Regions from separate parts of the Peribacillus sp. S4 genome, predicted to be linked through region 1. Evidence: riboswitches for the same ligand, from Rfam matches in the RefSeq annotation. Region 1 holds a riboswitch; the other holds the start of a gene.
The links. A riboswitch is a leader RNA that binds a small molecule or an ion and turns the genes downstream of it on or off. The one in region 1 is predicted to bind cyclic di-GMP.

Region 1 (10,014 bases):
CAAGGTTTATCCAGGAGTCCACGTGTCACCACCCCACCCATACTATCTTCAATGTGAATAATAGTCTTAGAAAAGTGGATACCTAATACCTTTCCTTCCATTTTCGCGCTTTATTATCAGTATCATGGAGGAAACGGTCAAATATGGCCTGCAAATGGAGGATATGGTTATGAAGCATCTTTTACTTTTTACGAAACAAATACATGATTATTCGGGGAAAATATTATATATCAATCTTATTTGTATGATTTTAGTAAGCTTTTTAGAAGGGGTAGGAATTTTCTTATTGATCCCATTGATTGGGTTGACCGGTGTAATGAATATAAAAACGGATGACGTTCCTTTCTTAAGCTGGGTTAATGGATTATTCACAGGAATTCCGGAAACGGTCAGTCTTTTATTAATACTTGGTGTTTATGTGATATTAATGGTTGGACAAAGTGTATTTAAGCGGAATCAAACAATCTTGGGAGTCAAAATCCAACAAGGTTTTGTTAGAAAGTTAAGGGATGATGCGTATGGCAGTCTGCTGCAGGTCAATTGGGGATTTTACTTAAAAAAGAGGAAATCCGATATTATCAACATCATGACAAACGAAACCTTCAATGTAAGTGCAGGAATTAATTTATTTTTACAGTTTATATCTTCTCTTATTTTTACTTTGATTCAAATCGGAATAGCTTTCTATTTATCTGTTCCAATGACGAGTTTTATCATAGCCTTTGGGGGCATCCTTATTTTTTCGTCACGGAAATTTGTGAAAAAGTCTCAGTCTATTGGAAAGGAAACCTTCCAGTTAACACAAACATATTTAGCAGGTATGACTGATCATCTTAACGGAATGAAAGATATCAAAAGTAATTCACTAGAGGACTCTCATTTGAGTTGGTTTCTATCTTTGAGTGAGAGAATGGAAAGAAACAGAATCAAGTTAACGACCTTAAATACGACGTCACAGATGATCTTCAAAATTGTATCCTCAGTCTTAATTGCCATTTTTGTGTTTTTTTCGATAAAGATGTTCATGGCCCAGCCAGCCCAACTAATGCTGATCATGGTTATTTTTTCAAGGTTGTGGCCAAGGTTTACTAGCATTCAATCAAATTTAGAGCAAATAGGATCTACGCTTCCATCTTTTAAAGCATTGTCGGATTTACAAAACGAATGTAGAGAAGCAAGAGAGTTATATGAATCTGATTATAAAAATATCATGCCTATTGAAATTAAAAGAGGATTGGATTGCCGTGATGTTTATTTTAGTTATGATCAAAATGAGAGCACTTATGCCCTTAAAAATATAAGCATACACATCCCCTCTAACCGTATGACGGCTATTGTCGGCCGATCGGGTGCCGGAAAAAGCACCTTAATAGATATATTAATGGGATTGAATCACCCAAATAGGGGGGAAGTCAGAATAGATGATATTCCCCTTACTAATGACCGACTATTATCGCTGCGGAGGTCCATAAGTTATATCCCGCAAGATCCATTTCTCTTTAATGCAACAATAAGGGAAAATTTGCTGATCATTGATCCTGAGGCAAGTGATGAATCCATATGGGAGTCTTTGGAGTTCGCGGCAGCTGCTGATTTTGTCAGTAAGCTTCCACAAGGTTTGGATACACTCATCGGCGATCGGGGTGTCCGACTATCAGGAGGAGAAAGGCAGCGTCTAGTGTTAGCCAGAGCGATTTTACGCAAACCGGCCATCCTGGTATTGGATGAAGCGACGAGTGCTTTGGATACGGAGAACGAAGCAAAGATTCAATCCGCTATTGAAAGATTAAAAGGAAAAATGACCATCATCGTCATAGCTCACCGATTAACGACGATTCGCAATGCCGATCAAGTGCTGGTCATGGATCAGGGGGAAATCATTCAGGTCGGTGAATATAACCAGTTAGCGAATGAAAAAAGAGGGATGTTTAGCAATTTATTAGGTATCCAAATGGAATCAAGTGTGTAAATATTTTACTGGAGTTAAAGTCAGGTTACAGCCATATTAAGGTTTGTAATGCTGGCTTTTTTCGTGGGAAAAATAAATTAAAACTAAATCACTTAGTCCTCGTATTTTTAAAAAAATATTTTTGTAGAATAGTAAATTCGAGCTTATTTATGCTATTATAATTCTATTATTAATAAAAGAGTTGTAAAGAAAGCGTATTATAGCAGTGTTTTCTGGTTATGATGTCATTTTTTGATGAAAGATGTTGAAAAATGACATAAAAAAACGAATAGTATTAAGAGCTATTATTACGTTTTTAAGTATAATTAACATTAATATAGTTTTAATCAGCACCATGGAAACAGGGATTCAAGAGATTTATTAATCTTGGTTAATAATTAATGTGAAATATTCTTGAGAAAGGCAAACCTATTGAAAAGTAGGGACGCAAAATTACAGGTCTAAGGCTTAATGCTAAGATGGCTGTGTTACCACAAGTTGGGTGGGATTTATCATGGAAGTTAACAATGAACGGGAAGAATGGATTTATCTAATTTTGGAGGCCAAAAGTCTAGGATTATCTATTGAAGAAGTGCGAGAGTTCATAAAAGGAAAGAACAAAGCAGACATCAGGGGATAATAAAAATACTTAGGGAAGGCTGTTAATCAGTCTTCTTTTTTTGTTTTCATTAACGAAAAAGGTATCCAGAATAAAGAAAATGGCGATAATAATAAAATGAAACCTTATTGAGGGGGATTTTTATTATGAATGTACCTATTGCCTTTTTGAAGGGATTAATGTGGGGAACTTTATTCAGTGTTCCTTTATGGTTGGCATTTTGCGGTTGGATAAAAATAATCATGAATTTTGTAAAGTAAGCGCTTAAAATTTAGATTATTAAAATGAAATCTAGGCAGGATTTAACAGGATGATCATAGAAATTAGTTAGTGTACATAATGCTTTAGTCTTATCGTGCTGTAATTTTGAGAAATATAGCCTATAAAAAATAGTCAATAATACTTAAGGATTTTTGGTTATGTGCCGATACTAGATTATAGAGATTAAGCAAAGGGACTTCGCAAAAGGCGATGTCAGATAGCTGCCATCAAGATATAAGGAGACTATTTGATGACAAAAAACAAATTCATTACGTTCGAGGAAGTTTATGAAAAGAAACAAAGAAGCAAGAAAATTTTTATTGGGACTTATATTACAATTATTTTAGTTTTGATTTCATTAATGACTTATTTTATGGGACAAGTATAGTGCGGGGTGTCGAAGGGGCTGAGCAATCGGTCCTTTTTTGTTTTCCTTTAACACATAAATAATTTAATTTTACTAGTAATCCTTTCTACTAATGTTTAGTAATTGTTAATTTTCTGTGAATTATATATTGATAAACTAGTTTCCGCTTGCCAATTCCTACTATATATGTGATTATCAAATAAATGAGCTAGATTCCTTATTTTTGAAAAAAATATTAGGACAACAGTATGGAATCGTGGCTCAATTATATATTGGAGTGGAAATTTCTAATGGATTTTTTTGATATTTTAAAAGACACTTTTGCCAAGGGCGAGTCTGGACAAGATGTTACTGTGAATGAACTTGTGGAGGAGATTAAGGAGAAATTAAGCGGGATCATTGAACAACCTGATAGTATATGATTTGTAGATAATTGGTCTTGGGCTTATTGGTGTTGGGTATTGAAAACTAACCGGTGGTCGTTCCCTTTATGGCAGGGATGGTCATCCTGGTCACGATTGGCGGTTTACTAGATGAAGAAGCCGCTAATAAATCTGAAGAACTCATAGGGCTACATATTATGAAGGAGCATGTCCATAACATGCTTCTTTTTTGTCGTTTATGAAAGTAAACCTATGAAGGCGAGGAGTAAATGTAAGATTCTAATAGGCTTTTTTAATGAGTATTCTTCTGGTTAGGAGCTTGTATCATTTTTCATTGGCCGAGTGGTTGAAAAAGCGTTTCAAAGCTGCGATTTAATCGTGCAGATTATGTGCAATAGCGGGAGCATGTATTTTTACAAATATGGCTGTGCAGATGTTTCAGTATGATAATGTAGGTCGATATTTAAGAAAGTGAAAAACTAGTGTCTGGATTAGGTTGGGAGGCAGCATAAATTGGCCTATGAAATACCAGAGCTACACTGGTCTTCAAATCTCGCTATAGGGTGTTTATTTTGGAACAAAATTGGTATGTTGTAAAGGAAAAAGGCGAATGGTGTTTGTATGGGTTACCAGTTTAAATAGATTCCTCTCCTTTTTCAGGCTCAAGTTCGTTTTATTGAAAAGGGAGAGGCGCTGCTCTCATGTAATGGCGAAAAGATCCACTTCTCATGAAACATATTTCATTCTTGAACGGTCACTGATGGCTTTCAGAATAAACATTTTGTCCTGTTTGCTTAGCATAGCCCAGCTGCCTGCTTTGATTTTCATTTAAATCCACTCCTTTTGTTTAGGGTCATTTATTATAGTTGATGAATGATGAATGATGATTGATGGAATTCCGGGTCCAAAGAATAATTGTGTCAAGTGATGAAAGGGGCAAGGGGAAGATGGAATTATCAGCTCATATTAGATTATACCGTCTTTTCATGCCTAATAAACAACAAAAATTCCAACAAATCTCTACATTTGGTGTTCGTTTTTTGTCAGAATATTGGACGGGGAAAATGAAAAAGCTGTCAGGATGCGGTCCGGACAGCTCTTCTCATTTTTTCTTATTTGATGGATAATTGTTCTTTTAATTCGGATTGAACCTTTTCTTTTTCTTCATCCGACACAATATAATAGTAGATTCCGTCGATTTTCGTTCCGTTTCCATTTATGGAGGATTGGGTAATGCTTTTGCTAGCGTCCCTGTAGTTCTTTTGGATGTCCATCATGTCATCAAACGTCAAATTAGTCTGGATATTATTACCGAGTGCAGCGAAGACTTCATCGTATTTCGTCAATGATGAAAGGCTAGCGCCTTCCTTGATGACAGCCTCGATGATGGCACGTTGTCTGGATTGACGGCCGAAATCTCCACTCGGATCATCATGTCTCATTCTTGAATAGGCAAGGGCTTCTTTCCCGTTAAGGGTATGCGTACCTTTTGCAAAATGAATGCCATCGGATGTGAAGTCCAAATCGTTTTGAACGGTCACGCCGCCGACTGCGTCAACGATATCCTTAAAGCCTTCCATATTGATCTTCATATAATAGTCAATTGGGATATCCAGGAAGTTTTCAACGGTATCCATGGACATTTTCGCGCCGCCGAAGGCAAATGCATGGTTGATTTTATCCTGTGTCCCATGACCGACGATCTCGGTCCGTGTATCACGCGGAATGCTTAGCATCTTGACTGATTTCTTTTGTGGATTGACTGTCAAGACGATCATTGTATCTGAACGGCCTTTGTCGCCATCACGTTCATCGACACCAAGCATGAGCATCGAGAATGGCTCCTGATCTGACAGTGCAAGGTCTTTCGTTCGTTTATCCGTGGTACGGTCTATTGGTGTATGCATCGTGTCAACGGTTTTAGTCAGTGAATTCCATACGGAGTAGGCAAAGGCTCCCCCGGCTAGTATAAAAAGTAGGACAATTATCCCGACTACCTTCAGCCATGTCCGTTTCTTTTTCTTCTTTTTTTCATGTCTCATAGTTTACTTCCTTCCTCTTTTTGTAACCACTTCATCTATTATATTTAATTTCATAGTAAAAGAATAGTATATTTTACTATTTTATAATACCTTTGACATATTTTGGTGTTTAAATCGTGATTACCCATCTACAAGACTTGTAACCTCTAAAAATCCGCATACTAATAGGTCAAATTGCACAACCGACAACCAGAGAAGTATAGATTTCCCGATCAGTCACTTCGCCATTTATTATGTTCACTTTGATTTTATGATTTACGGCGGGAAGGTGCAATTGTGGATTCACAATCCCAGTCTGCAGCGACGTAGCTTTGGAAGTGAAATTATTGTCAAGTGTGCTGTTTCAGGTGATTTCCATTTTATTGGCCTTCTCTTTTGTTTTTGTGGCTCTTAAGGTTCCGACTAGTTATTTTCAGCCAGACTCTCAGGTGGAAATTATTTTGGAATTAGTAGGCTTGTTACAGATAAGCGGGGGTATGACGGTGGGATGTTGTTTTTATGAGGTGTTTACCATACACTTGCAGAGAATCAACTTATCAAAAATATTCGATGGCTATTAGTGTCTCTACTGTTTATAGGAATGGTTTTGTTTAAAAATTGGGTTGAACATACAATGGTATATCAGAAACTGGATAAAATTTGGGCTGTACCGACTTTTAGCAATACGTCGTTTAGCTTGTCTCAAGTAGGATAGAAGGTGTGGGGAATATTTACTTTTTGACAGGCGGGTTGGATGTTATTGGATTAATAATATTGTTCCTCGCTTCATATTGGCTGCTGGACCGAAAGATTAAGGTGTAAAGGATGCCAGAGGATTTTCAGGCTTCAAAACCGATTTTTTTACAGGTTGTTGATCGAATTTATTATTCAATTGTACGGAGTGAGATAAAAGGCGGCGAAAAGCTGCCTTTTCCGTTAGTTCCAATAATATTGTATATATTTTCAATAAAGGAACGTGTTGTTAATAATTTAATTATAACTACAAAAGGATTGTAATTACTTTCTGTATTACTAGTGGTACTTAACTTATAGAGGGAGGCATGGTTATAACAAAGTCATGGTGATAATAAATAATAATGAAAAAGAAAAAATACATCTGCAGATCGTTTTAATGAGTCAAGCATCCTTTGTGCAAGTAAGTTATAGTATTTGTCCACTATACCATTGTCAGCATAAGAAAAATAGACGGCCTGGGGCCGTCCGTGAGTGTGTACCTCGCAGTATGTTCCGATGAATTAATCTTCTTTTTCCTCGAATTTATTTATTAATCCGCCACTGTTGGAGTACGTTGTAGTAATATCTAAATAAAATAATTTGTATTAGAATTATTATCCATTTTTCAACGACAAAACTCCCATTACTAAGTTATAATTGGAATGCAACATTTAGGATAATATTCAGGAGGGCTTTTTTTGAGATTACATTATTTTGATAACGGCAAAGCGTTAGCAAGTATACTTGGTTTTTTCTATCATGTTGGGTTAGTGTTTTCAATACCTTGGAACATTAATTCAGATCCAGAGGATTTTAATGACGGTATTCATTTATTAACCCAAATTTTAAGTTTGTTTAGAATGCCTTTGTTTATGTTTATTGCTGGATATTTTGCAATTTATTCAGTTAAGAAATATAGCATTCATTCTTTTTCAAAAAATAAACTACTTAGGCTCGGTGTACCACTTCTGGCCACATTATACACCTTTGTTTTTATACAGTTCCTATACACAGATGTCTTATTCAAAGGATCATCCACCTTCGTAGATGTTGTACATAAAATAACCCCTTGGAGCGATACATTCTCCTTAGCTCATTTGTGGTTCTTATATTTAGTTATGATTTATAGTTTCCTGTTGTATTTTATCGATAAATTTATAACAAAAAATAGTGACTGTTTTAGAAGTATGAAAGAAAGACTGGCGAACCTTAAATATCTCTCTAATGACATTTTGTTCATACTTTTTTCGTTTAGTTCAAGTTTATTTTTTATGGTTATTACAAAAGTATCCCCTGTAAGTCATGATTTATTGCCATTTAGTAACTTCGGAACGTTTTTACCTTATTTTATTATGGGGACGTTAACTTATATCTTTTGGGACAAATACAGTAACCTGTTCTTCAATTTCACTAAAAAGAGAGTAGTTGCAAGTATAATCGTTGCAATATTAGCCTTTATACCCACGTATTTAACTCAAAATAGTGAAAATTTACTTGTTACTGTTGTAGGACTGGTTTTTACAACAATAGCAAAATACTACTCATTATTATTAACAATGCACATATTATACAAATTTTTAAATAAAACAAATAAGTTACTTAGGTATTTATCTGATTCTTCTTATTCTATTTATCTGCTTCACCAACCTGTAATTGTTGTAATTTCATATTATTATTTAGAATATCTAGATACCTCTAGCTATATTTCATATTTGTGCATTCTAGCCGCTTCTATTTTTGTTGCTTACCTTATAGATTTCGTTTTAATAAGAAAAACGAAAATAGGGAAGTTCCTCTTCACAGGTGTTAAAATTCAACGAATTCAACACTCTGAAAGGACTGAGGAACGTAAGATCATTTGAATTTTAAACATTATTAACGGAGACATTTTATAATTAATGTCTCCGTTAATTTTTTTTACAAATTGCCTACTTTGCAACCCATCCGGTGTTTCCTGTGCCTGTTTTAACATAAAGCGTAGTAGTAGTGCCGCCGTCTGTCCGGGTGTATATATCTCCAATACTACCCTCAACAACCGATTCAGGTGATCCGATCCCAGCATAAATTTTGACACTTCCTAACGACCCACCTATTATGTGTAAAGGCGGAGGGCTAGAAGCTGTAACTAGCGCTGCAAAAGCATGGAAACTATTACCAAAGTGTATTAATGTGCTCACTTTCCCGTAAATAAGATAAATCAAATTGGTTCCTGATGTTGTAATACCTTGAATGGTTGCAGTAATAACTCCGCCCTTAAGTACAGTTCCGTGAGTAGTGCCTGTTTGCTGATTATCTCTATATACTCCCCCTGAAATAACAAGTCGTGTTATAGTTGTTGAATCAAAATACAAATGAGCACTTCTCGGCATAATAGACTGGCAATTATATAACTGTAAGGAGTCAAGGTTATTTAAACAACGAGCTAAACAACTTACATCTTTTTGACGGCAGTTCACCAGAATCATGTTCTTAACAGCCGGACTTTCTACATAAATCATATATATTGCACTACTTAAAGGATCTATACCAGTTGCTTTAATATCAGTAACTTCGAGGGTATCTGGTACATTTGTTGCAGAAGCATAAACTGCCACCCCCCATTCCTGCACATCGATATCAGAGAAATTCCAGTTTGTAACATTAGAACGTATCGATACCCCCCACTTAGATTTAATATTCTTGATGGATAAATTTTTTACTGGTTGATTTGTTTCTACAGCCCATTCATACCCCTCAAGGTACAAACCATCCACAGCTAACGTATCAACTGAAGCACCCGGTGATTTGGATACTACCACAAATTCGGCACCCGCAATTGAAGCCCGTCCTGAGCAATTTTTAATATAATTATATCTAGCATTAGCTTTAATCCCTATAAGTGAATTATCTATTTTACAATTGAAGAAATAAACGCTTCCAGTTGAACCGTGTGCATCTAATACGGCATTTCCGGTTATATCTGTATTTCCTGAAGCTTTTACTTCAACTGTCGATTCCCACGCTACCCCACCAAGTTCAGTGCCACCATGTGCTATACAATGCCTACAATAATTTAGGGTTCCTTTAATTTGAGAATACATAGTAGCGTTATTCACACTCACTCCATATGAGGTGAAAGCAGAAGGACTTTCTGTATGGCTTGCGTCATTTACTACGACATCAGCAACTGGGGCATAACAATCATTTAAAAATAACCCACCATACCCACACCTCTCAAAAGAGCATTGAACATTAGGTCTGTATGCATAAGTTATTGACATCCCCCTATCCTCATCAACTGATGTTGCGGTGTTTTTAATTTTCACACCGTTTGAAATGGAAAATGTAGTCGGATTTACCTTTGCGATTCTCGCGTTATTAGCTAAGGTATAACTGTCAAACATCAAGTCTGAAAACTTAATTTGCTTACCAGTTACCGATTGGACAATATGCATCTCACCTTGTTTCCGGTCTGGCTCTGCTTGAGAGAAAATCCCGTCACTTATTATTTTCACTAAGTCGCCGGGGGACAAACTCGGTGCTAATGTCGAAGATACGGTTTGATCCCCCCGATTAACGTCAGCAGTTAATGGTAGGTAATTACCGATAGAACCTAATACATTAACAACAGTTTTTCCTCCACCTTGAAGGATTACGTTGTTCCCTTTAACAATTAAGCCGGAGAAATCAAGTGTGTTTGC
Region 2 (10,014 bases), 1.5 Mb from region 1:
ACGCTGGAAGGACTTGACGCAACGATAAATACGTTTTTAGGCATGCAGGCACAGGTTGGCGCAAGGCAAAATCGGATTGAGCTGATGACGGACCGTCTCAAGCAGCAGGAGGTATTTGCCACTGAAATCCTTTCAAAAAATGAGGATGTCGATATCGAAAAGGCGATCATGGATTTGACGACCCAGGAAAGTGTCCATAGTGCGGCATTAAGTATCGGCGCAAAAATCATGCAGCCGAGTTTATTGGATTTTCTTCGCTAAGCTATTCTTAAATGGATAGCTTTTTTCTATAAGGAGAATTGATGATGCAGATTCCGCAAATTAGATTGCAATCCAACCCAATGAAGATTGGATTGAATATAGATCAGCCTGTGCAGCAAATCGAACAGAAGGCGGCTGTCCAATCCATTCAACAGCCGCAAGCGATCATGGAGATTCAAACGACCCAAGGCAAGCTGACGATCGATCAGTCACAAGCAAGGGAAGACATGGATTTGAAAAGCCTCTCAAGAAGAGTTGATGAATTTGCGCAGCAGGGATATCAGGATTGGCTGGCGGGTATGGCAAGACGTGCCCAGCAGGGGACGGAGCTGATGCATATTGAAAAAGGCGGTAATGCACTCGCTGAACAGGCCAGGCAAAACAGCAAGGGACCGGAGAAGAAGTTCAATCTCGGCTGGATTCCCTCGCATTTCAGCGTGAAGCTCGACTACCAGCCAGCGGAAGTGAAGATTGAAGCAACCGCCCAAAAACCGATCATTGATGCTCAAGTCAATAGGGTGAACCATACATACACACAAGGCAGTGTGAATGTCGAAATTCTACAAAAAAATGCGTTGGATATAGATTTCATCAATTTATACCCGGATGAGATAAGGTAGTGAAAACATAGATGATCCTACAAACAAAATTTCATGGCGAACTCGAATTGGCAGAGAAAGAGATTTATGTATTTGAAAGCGGGATACCAGGATTTTTAGAAGAAAAAGAGTTTTGCTTGCTAGCTTTGGATGACACGCCCTTTTTCGTCCTGCAATCGATAGAAACAAAAGAGCTTGCCTTCATTGTGACAGATCCTTTTGAAGTGTTTCCTGATTATGAAGTGAAGCTTACGGATGAGGTGTTATCTTCTTTACAAATAGAAACGGAACTGGAAGTCATTACTTTCGTCATCTTGACGATTCAGGACCCTTTCAATGAAACGACTGCGAATCTCCAGGCCCCAATCATCATAAACGGCCCCAAAAAAGTCGGAAAGCAATTCATCATGAATGCTAGTGAATACCGTACAAAGCACAAACTTTTTGATCCTCCAGCCGAACAGGAGGGGAAATGATGCTCGTATTGACCAGAAAACCGAATGAAGCGATCATGATTGGCGATGATATCGAAATTACGATCCTGTCCATTGAAGGGGATCAGATCAAACTCGGGATCGATGCCCCGAAAAACGTCGATATCCATAGGAAGGAAATCTACCTGTCCATTCAGCAGGAAAATAGAAAAGCCTCCAAAACAGAAACCAATTTTCTGGAAGGCATAAATGAGTATTTCAAGAAAAAATCGTAAAATCCGCTAAATATGTTTCCAAGCAGGTCGATATTAAGTATACAACGATGGGCAGTGAAATAGGCGGCCGACTTATTCACTGCCCATCGTAAACAACCACATGGACGTGGGGACTTAAGACTCAAGGAGGAAACAAAAATGATCATCAATCACAATATCTCAGCTCTAAACACGCACCGTCAATTATCAAGTGCAACGAATGCACAATCAAAATCAATGGAGAAACTAGCTTCAGGCATGCGCATCAACCGTGCAGGAGATGACGCAGCCGGTCTAGCAATCTCTGAAAAAATGCGTGGACAAATCCGCGGATTGGACCAAGATTCCCGTAACTCACAAGATGCCATCTCTTTAATCCAAACTGCTGAAGGTGCATTAAACGAAACGACTGACATCCTTCAACGTATGCGTGAACTTGCTACACAAGCAGCAACGGACACTAATACAACAAACGACCGTGGAGAAATCCAAAAGGAAATGGATTCATTAACATCTGAAATTAACCGTATCGGTAATACTACTGAATTCAATACTCAGAAACTATTGAACGGTTCTAAGGATACAGCTACCGCTGGAACCGGCCTTCAATTCCAAATCGGAGCTAACGAGAACCAAAGCCTGACACTTGAAATTGGTGATATGCGTGCTGCTGCTCTTGGATTAACCGGTACTGCTGGTGATACAGGATTCACGGCTGCTAATGGGGTGAGTGACGGTACTAACTCTACCCCTGGTGAAGCTGGACTAGATGTTTCTACTGCTGCTAATGCTTCAGCTGCAATTACAGCAATCCAAGGAGCAATCGATACAGTATCAGCTGAACGTTCTAAACTAGGTGCTAACCAAAACCGTTTAGAGCATACGATCAACAACTTAGGTACTTCTTCTGAAAACCTGACAGCGGCTGAATCACGTGTTCGTGATACAGATATGGCTAAGACAATGATGGAGCAAACCAAAAACTCTATCTTGGCGCAAGCATCTCAAGCAATGCTAGCTCAAGCCAACCAGCAACCGCAGGGCGTTCTTCAGTTACTTCGTTAATTGAATAGTTAGCCTAACAAGAAGGGTCTGACACTTGTGTCAGGCTCTTTTTTTTTGTACTGATTGAAGGGTGCAAGGAACACTGCGATGTAGAAAAAAAAGAGATTACTGCCCCTTAAAAAGGAAGGGATCATTCGTCATGTCACCAAGGAACCTTATGGCTACAATCCTAATAGAGTATGATGGTACTGCAAAATACATAGCTGATGTAATGTGTATGGTACAAATGACTGGTGAACACAGCTATCAATCCCAAGCTGGATGGGATATATCAATTTTTAGTATGTTCGCTGATTATTTGAATAGAAAGGGAAGTCCTAAACAAGATTGTAGGTAAAGGGCTTTCTATCTACATATTAAAACAAAGTTGATTGGAACGGAAGGTACGAGACTCCTGCGGGAATGCGCGTCCAAGGGAGACCCCGCAGGCGCAAAGCGCCGAGGCGGCTCCCGGACCGCCCGCGGAAAGCGAGTGCCTGGAGAGGAAATCAACGGTCACAGTATAAAATCCTCAAAACGTGTGGGCAATTGGGTTTCCATCTTAGATTTCATGGAGATCTGATTGGAACGGAAGGTACGAGACTCCTGCGGGAATACGCGTCCAAGGGAGACCCCGCAGGCGCAAAGCGCCGAGGAGGCTCACCGGACCGCCCGCGGAAAGCGAGTGCCTGGAGAGGAAATCATCGGTCAAATTTTAATGGTTGACTCCAGATATTTTTCTGGAGTTTTTTTTATAGACTCTCTAGTCTGAAGTTGAAACCAAAGTCAAACCTTCGCACTAAATATAAAACTGTAAGAACCGATATAAGAAGTAAAGATATCCTATTGGGGGCTATTTAGATGCTGGAGAGTTTATCCACGAATATTCTTTCCTCACAACTTAGAACAGCAATCTCGGAAGGAATCAGTTCTTATTATCAGCGTGAAATGAATACACTTGCCTATTCGGAACAAAGAGTGGAATCTACTGTTGAGCCTTCACAAGAAAAGGTGCGGGAAATGGTGGATAGTTTGAACACCTTCCTGAATCCGACACATACGGCCGTTCGTTTTGAATATCATGAGAAGCTGAATGAGTATTATGTCAAGGTAGTGGATGATGTGACGGATGAGACGATCAGGGAAATTCCCCCGAAGAAGTTATTGGATTTCTATGCGGCAATGACGGAGTTTGTCGGCATAATGGTGGATGAAAAAATATAAGCGGGTGATCAATTATGGTACGAATCAGTGGTTTAGCAAGCGGGATGGACATTGATGAATTAGTTAAGAGCATGATGCAGGCAGAACGGGTGCCATTGGATAAACTGACACAGAAAAAGCAGTATTCCGAGTGGCAGCGGGATGATTACCGTTCGATGAATACAGCTTTATCAGAATTGGATACGCTCATTCGTGATGGAATTGGGAAGCAGTCTTCCTTCATTAAAAAGAAGGTAATGGTATCGAATCCAGATGCTGTATCAGTGAAAAATGTGAATTCAACCAGTGATTTTTCCGGGAATATAAAAGTGAATGGGCTTGCCAAGGCAGCAACCATGACAAGTACGGAAAAATCTGCTGTTACCGAACCCAAAAAGAAATTATCGGAATTGGGTATCACGACCCCTCAAGATATTACGATACTGGCCATCAATAAGGATGGCGGTTTTGATACGGAAGTAAAAGATGGAGCAACAGTGGAAAAACCGTATACACTTACCCTTAATGCGGACGATACGTTAGAGAGTGTCATAAATAAAATTAATGCTAACTCGGGAGTGACTCTATTTTTCGATGGGACGTCCCAGAAATTTTCCATCACTGCTAAAAATACCGGTGATGCAAAAAATCGGCCTGAAATTGAGTTAGGGGGTACTGGAGAATTCTTCAATGTGCTAAAAATGAGCAGTGACAATGAAGGGGCTGGCGGCACAATAGGAGAAAATGCATCGATTACTTATAATGGCCTGGACATTTCCCGGCCTTCGAATACGTTTCAGATTAATGGAGCGGAAATAACGGTAAAGCAAAAAACGGCGGATACAGTCACATTCTCATCAACGGCTGATGTCGATGCCATCCTGGACACGATCACTCAGTTTGTGAATAAATACAATGAAGTCATTAAAAAGGTTCAAGATAAAACGGGTGAAGCGAAATATCGCTCCTTTACCCCGCTTACCTCTGAGCAAAAAAAGGCAATGACAGAGGATGAAGTGAAGCTGTGGGAAGAAAGAGCGAAGAGCGGAACGTTAAAAAGCGATTCTACCTTAAAAGGTCTCCTGACCACAATGAGGACATCCCTATACACTTCGGTGGACGGAATCACTGGAAAAAACAATCTCAGCAGTTTGGGAATCACCACCACCAAGAATTATTTGGAAGGCGGTAAATTAACGATTGATGAGGACAAGCTCCGTGCAGCCATTAGTGAGGATCCGAATGCGATCTATGATATGTTCATGGCCAATGGGTCGGAAAAGAGCGACAAAGGGCTCGCACGCCGGTTAAGGGATGATATAGAATCATCCATGAAGGCGATTACTGAAAAAGCCGGGAAGGCCGGATATGTTAATAACAATTTTACAATCGGAAAATTGGTTGATGGGCTGGATAAGAAGATTTCAACATTTGAAGCCAAGTTAACGAAATTGGAATCGCGCTATTACAACCAGTTCACGGCGATGGAAAAAGCAATTCAAAAGGCAAACAGCCAAAGTGCATCGTTAGCTTCTTATTTTAGTTAAGGTATGTCGGAAAGGAAGTTAAATATGGCAATGAATAACCCATATCAATCGTATCAGCAAAATTCAGTCAATACAGCATCACCGGGAGAGCTTACATTAATGCTTTATAATGGCTGTTTGAAGTTCATCATGCTTGGGAAGAAAGCCATTGAAGCAGGAAATATCGAAGTGAAGAATACGAACATCATCAAGGCGCAAACCATTATCCGTGAATTGATGGTGACGCTGAATATGGATGCGGATGTATCCAAAGATATGATGAGTCTGTATGATTTCATGAACCGCCGTTTGATCGAAGCGAATATGAAAAATGACGTTTCTGCTTTGGAAGAAGTGGAAGGACTTGTTACGGAGTTCCGGAATATGTGGAAGGAAGTAATTCAGATCAACCGGAAAAAACAATTCACCCAAAGCGGTCAGGTGTAATGGTGATTAGAGCCTTTCATGATTTGACTGCTGAATTACTTGCCGTACTGGAAGATCGTACGATCACAGAGCGTGATGTTAAAATAGAAAGGGTTACAAAGCTGATCGATCGGCGGGATGGACTCCTTTCTCAAATCAAACCGCCTTTTACTGGTGAGGAGCAGCAGATGGGACGTGCAGTCCTGTTGCTCAACCAACGGGTCAATCACTTGCTGAAGCTCCAAAAGCAGGAGATACAGCGGGATATCCAGGAAATGAATAAGAAGAAAAAGTCCTCCAATAAATACACGAATCCGTATGAAAGTCTATCAGTGGATGGCGTGTTCTATGATAAAAGAAATTGATTTCCTTCCATTTTGGAGTCCAAATGGTTTCGATGTTAAATATTTTTAAATTTTCTGTAAATAAAATAGGCTTAATTTTTTCTTTCTAGCATAGCATTTGATATAATGAAGCTAGGGCAGACATCAACCCTTTCCAAACCTTCCGACAGTTGTTTCATTATTTCGACATATTTCATGATGTGTTTCTAAAAGGAACCGGAGGGGTATTGTAGAATCTAACTGTATAGTCTTAATTTAAGGAGGACTCACTTTATGAATTACAACGTACGCGGTGAAAACATTGAGGTAACTCCAGCAATTCGAGAATACGTCGAAAAGAAAATTGGCAAGTTAGAACGATATTTTAACAATACACCAGATGCAAATGTGTTAGTCAATTTAAAAGTGAACAATAATACATCAAAGGTCGAAGTGACGATTCCCATGCAGAATTTGGTTCTTCGCGCTGAAGAGGAAAATGCGGATATGTATGCTGCCATTGATTTGATCAATGATAAGCTTGAACGCCAAATTCGTAAACATAAAACGAAGGTCAATCGCAAGTTCCGAAACAATCTATCGACTACACCCGATGCATTCGCCTTCAATACGGAAGCTGACGAAGTGGTGGATGAATTCGAAGACGATAATGATATTGAAGTGGTCCGCAATAAACGCTTTGATTTAAAGCCAATGGACAGTGAAGAAGCGATTTTACAAATGAATATGCTTGGTCACAGTTTCTTTGTTTACACGAATGCGGATACTAATACAACAAACGTAGTGTACCGCCGAAAAGATGGACGCTATGGATTGATTGAACCTAGTTAATTATTATTCTAAGATCAAAAGCACAGCCCAGCCTCTGGGTTGTGCTTTTTTGCATGTTGATAGAATCCGTTAGAACGTAAAAATGATTGTTTCTTTTGGTTCTCTAAAAAAAACACAAAGATCACTTAAAAGAACAAAATTTGTTCTTCATTGAGATAAATGGTTAACAATTTTACCTATTCAAATCCCCTTATCTTTTGCACTATATTCGAATCGCCAGTTCTTTAAAAGGAACAATAAGTTATTTGTAGAAAACAATTTGATCAAGGTGCAGAGGGGGTTGGATTATTTGTATCGAAAGAATTGCCATACATGCCATAGGGCTTCTTTTAGCAGTGCGGAATATGGAAAGTGGCTTTGCCCGACCTGCGGTGAGGATTTAACTTCGCAAAAAGCCCACGATGCACTTACAATCGAAAGAATCAATACACCCCAAAGAAATTTTAAGAAGAGCAAAACGAAATTGAATTAGTCTATGAAAAATCACCTGAACTTCAAATTTTCTTAATATTGTAATATTTTGTCGGATGAAAGTTTTTGCATTTATGTGGATTACCGACATAAAATAGCAATATATGGAGTGCGTATCCGTTATAATATGATTATAGGTAATGTATTTGGTAATAAATACCACGGCAAAGGCAAACTCCTTGAAAAATGAGGGCGCAAAGGCACAGGTCTAAGGTCCTTTTGACTATGATGGCTGGTCTGCCTGAAATACAAGAGTATTTTAGGAGGTAGAAGAGGTGGCTAATGTGGAACTGGATCAAGAATGGGTGAAATTGATTTCTGAAGCAAGAAGCTTGGGTTTCAAAAAAGAGGAAATCATTGCTTTTTTGAAACGGGAAAGCCCTGAGGCAATTTTTGAGGAGAACGATGGAAAATAGGTTCCGAACAAATTCGAGAACATCCCTATAAACAGTGGTTCGATTCATAGCTGTTTATAGGGTTTATTCTTCCTTGGGATTCTTGTGAGTCTAGCTTATTCACTGTATTCTTCAGGATTATGTAGGTAAACTAGTGCACTACCACTCTACTCTTCTTTATCTTTTCTCCATTTATTAAATTCGATGAATTCCCTGAATTGTTGTTTTGAGACACCCGAATTCATGGCTTCCTCAACGATTCTCATCCAGTCATTGTCCAAGGTTTCCTTATTTGGTGCATCGTAAAGCAGGGCATCAACAGGGATGTTAAGTACGGAGGAGATTTTTTCAAGAAATTGAATAGAAGGATTCGTTTGTAAGTTCCGCTCGAGCGAACTTAAATAAGACTTTGCAACACCTGCTTTATCGGCAAGTTCAGTCATCGACATTTTCTTTTCTTCTCGCAGTTTTTTTACACGTTCACCAATCATCAATACCACCTCGAAACATGTTCTATTTATTTTCCGCTAATAAGTTTCGGCAGCCCACCTTATCATTCAAAACATGACGCCTGTAAGGTTGGATTACCTTGACATGCTATCTCTAGAGAGGACACAGCATCTAGTGATGGAAGGTTATGGATAATTCACATTTGCATATGGAATAGTGGGGAGTTTGCAACATATTTTTTATACTTTCTCCTATTTTAACAGTTTTACTCCTCATTAATCCATTGTTTTTCGCAAGAATTGCATTCAGGTCTATACCAGCGAAGTGACATGAAGTTGTACCTCTATGATAGAAGTGGTAAAATTAAGCGTGCATTAGTAATAATAGAAGGTGTGTTTCTTCTTACTTATATGAATTTTATCATTGAACGATCATTACCATAATAGAGGAGCGTTATTGAATGCTTAATATATTAAATAAAGTTTTTGATCCGAATAAGCGAGAAATCAAACGTTTAGAAAAAATCGCCGATCAGGTCGAAGCGCTGGCTGATGAGACTGCTGCGTTTTCGGATGAACAGTTGCGTGCCAAAACGGAAGAGTTTAAAGAGCGTTATCAAAATGGGGAAACCGTTGATGATTTGCTTGTCGAGGCTTTTGCGGTTGCGCGTGAAGGGGCAAAGCGTGCTCTGGGCTTATATCCTTACCGTGTTCAAATCATGGGTGGGGCATCCCTTCATGATGGAAATATCTCCGAGATGAAAACAGGGGAAGGTAAAACCTTAACATCCACGATGCCGGTTTATTTAAACGCACTTACCGGTAAAGGTGTACATGTCGTTACCGTCAATGAATACTTGGCACACCGTGATGCCACCGAAATGGGTGTATTGTATGATTTCCTCGGTTTGACCGTCGGGTTGAATTTGAACAGTCATTCTAAAGAAGAAAAGCAGGCAGCGTATAATGCTGACATTACGTACAGTACGAATAATGAGTTAGGTTTTGATTATCTTCGTGACAATATGGTGTTATATAAAGAACAAATGGTACAGCGTCCGCTGCACTTCGCTGTCATCGATGAGGTCGATTCGATTTTGATTGATGAGGCGAGAACGCCATTGATCATTTCCGGTTCGGCACAGAAATCGGCTCAGCTTTATATCCAGGCCAATGCGTTTGTAAGAACCTTAAAGAAAGATACGGACTACACATATGATGAAAAGACAAAAGGTGTTCAGCTGACGGAAGATGGGATGAATCGAGCTGAAAAAGCGTTTAATATCGATAATTTATTCGATATTAGTCACGTTACTTTGAATCATCATATCAATCAGGCGTTAAAGGCTCATGTTTCCATGCATTTGGATGTGGATTATGTCGTCCAGGAAGGCGAGATAGTCATCGTTGACCAATTCACCGGCCGTTTGATGAAAGGCCGCCGTTACAGTGAAGGTCTCCACCAGGCAATCGAAGCGAAAGAAGGACTTGAAATTCAAAATGAAAGCATGACTCTTGCGACGATTACATTCCAGAACTATTTCAGGATGTATGAAAAACTTTCAGGTATGACCGGTACAGCCAAAACGGAAGAAGAGGAATTCCGCAATATTTATAATATGAATGTCATTGCGATCCCGACAAACAGGAATATCATCAGGGATGACAGGGCAGATCTTATATATGCGACAACTGATGGGAAATTCAAGGCTGTTGTGGAAGACATCGCCGAACGTTATACAAAGGGTCAGCCTGTGCTTGTCGGTACGGTTGCCAT

Region 2: linked by a shared signal. The riboswitch ahead of sinI (DNA-binding anti-repressor SinI) and the one ahead of ACJ9PY_RS18180 (anti-repressor SinI family protein) in region 1 are both predicted to bind cyclic di-GMP.

The regions. Positions count from the first base shown of each region.
Region 1 is NZ_CP175708.1:3,815,830-3,825,843, reverse strand. Features, by position in the region: gene ACJ9PY_RS18185 (ABC transporter ATP-binding protein) at 170-1,969, shown strand; cyclic di-GMP riboswitch class I at 2,361-2,444, shown strand; gene ACJ9PY_RS18180 (anti-repressor SinI family protein) at 2,463-2,588, shown strand; gene ACJ9PY_RS18175 (hypothetical protein) at 3,486-3,617, shown strand; gene ACJ9PY_RS18170 (hypothetical protein) at 3,686-3,820, shown strand; gene ACJ9PY_RS18165 (hypothetical protein) at 4,526-4,705, shown strand; gene ACJ9PY_RS18160 (LytR family transcriptional regulator) at 4,691-5,620, opposite strand; gene ACJ9PY_RS18155 (acyltransferase family protein) at 7,033-8,196, shown strand; gene ACJ9PY_RS18150 (hypothetical protein) at 8,263-10,014, opposite strand, start outside.
Region 2 is NZ_CP175708.1:5,291,279-5,301,292, reverse strand. Features, by position in the region: gene flgL (flagellar hook-associated protein FlgL) at 1-261, shown strand, start outside; gene ACJ9PY_RS25505 (DUF6470 family protein) at 303-881, shown strand; gene fliW (flagellar assembly protein FliW) at 893-1,336, shown strand; gene csrA (carbon storage regulator CsrA) at 1,336-1,569, shown strand; gene hag (flagellin Hag) at 1,708-2,613, shown strand; gene flaG (flagellar protein FlaG) at 3,454-3,816, shown strand; gene ACJ9PY_RS25480 (flagellar hook-associated protein 2) at 3,831-5,342, shown strand; gene fliS (flagellar export chaperone FliS) at 5,367-5,768, shown strand; gene ACJ9PY_RS25470 (flagellar protein FliT) at 5,768-6,112, shown strand; gene hpf (ribosome hibernation-promoting factor, HPF/YfiA family) at 6,365-6,922, shown strand; gene ACJ9PY_RS25460 (hypothetical protein) at 7,212-7,394, shown strand; cyclic di-GMP riboswitch class I at 7,553-7,638, shown strand; gene sinI (DNA-binding anti-repressor SinI) at 7,669-7,809, shown strand; gene ACJ9PY_RS25450 (helix-turn-helix domain-containing protein) at 7,956-8,279, opposite strand; gene secA (preprotein translocase subunit SecA) at 8,699-10,014, shown strand, end outside.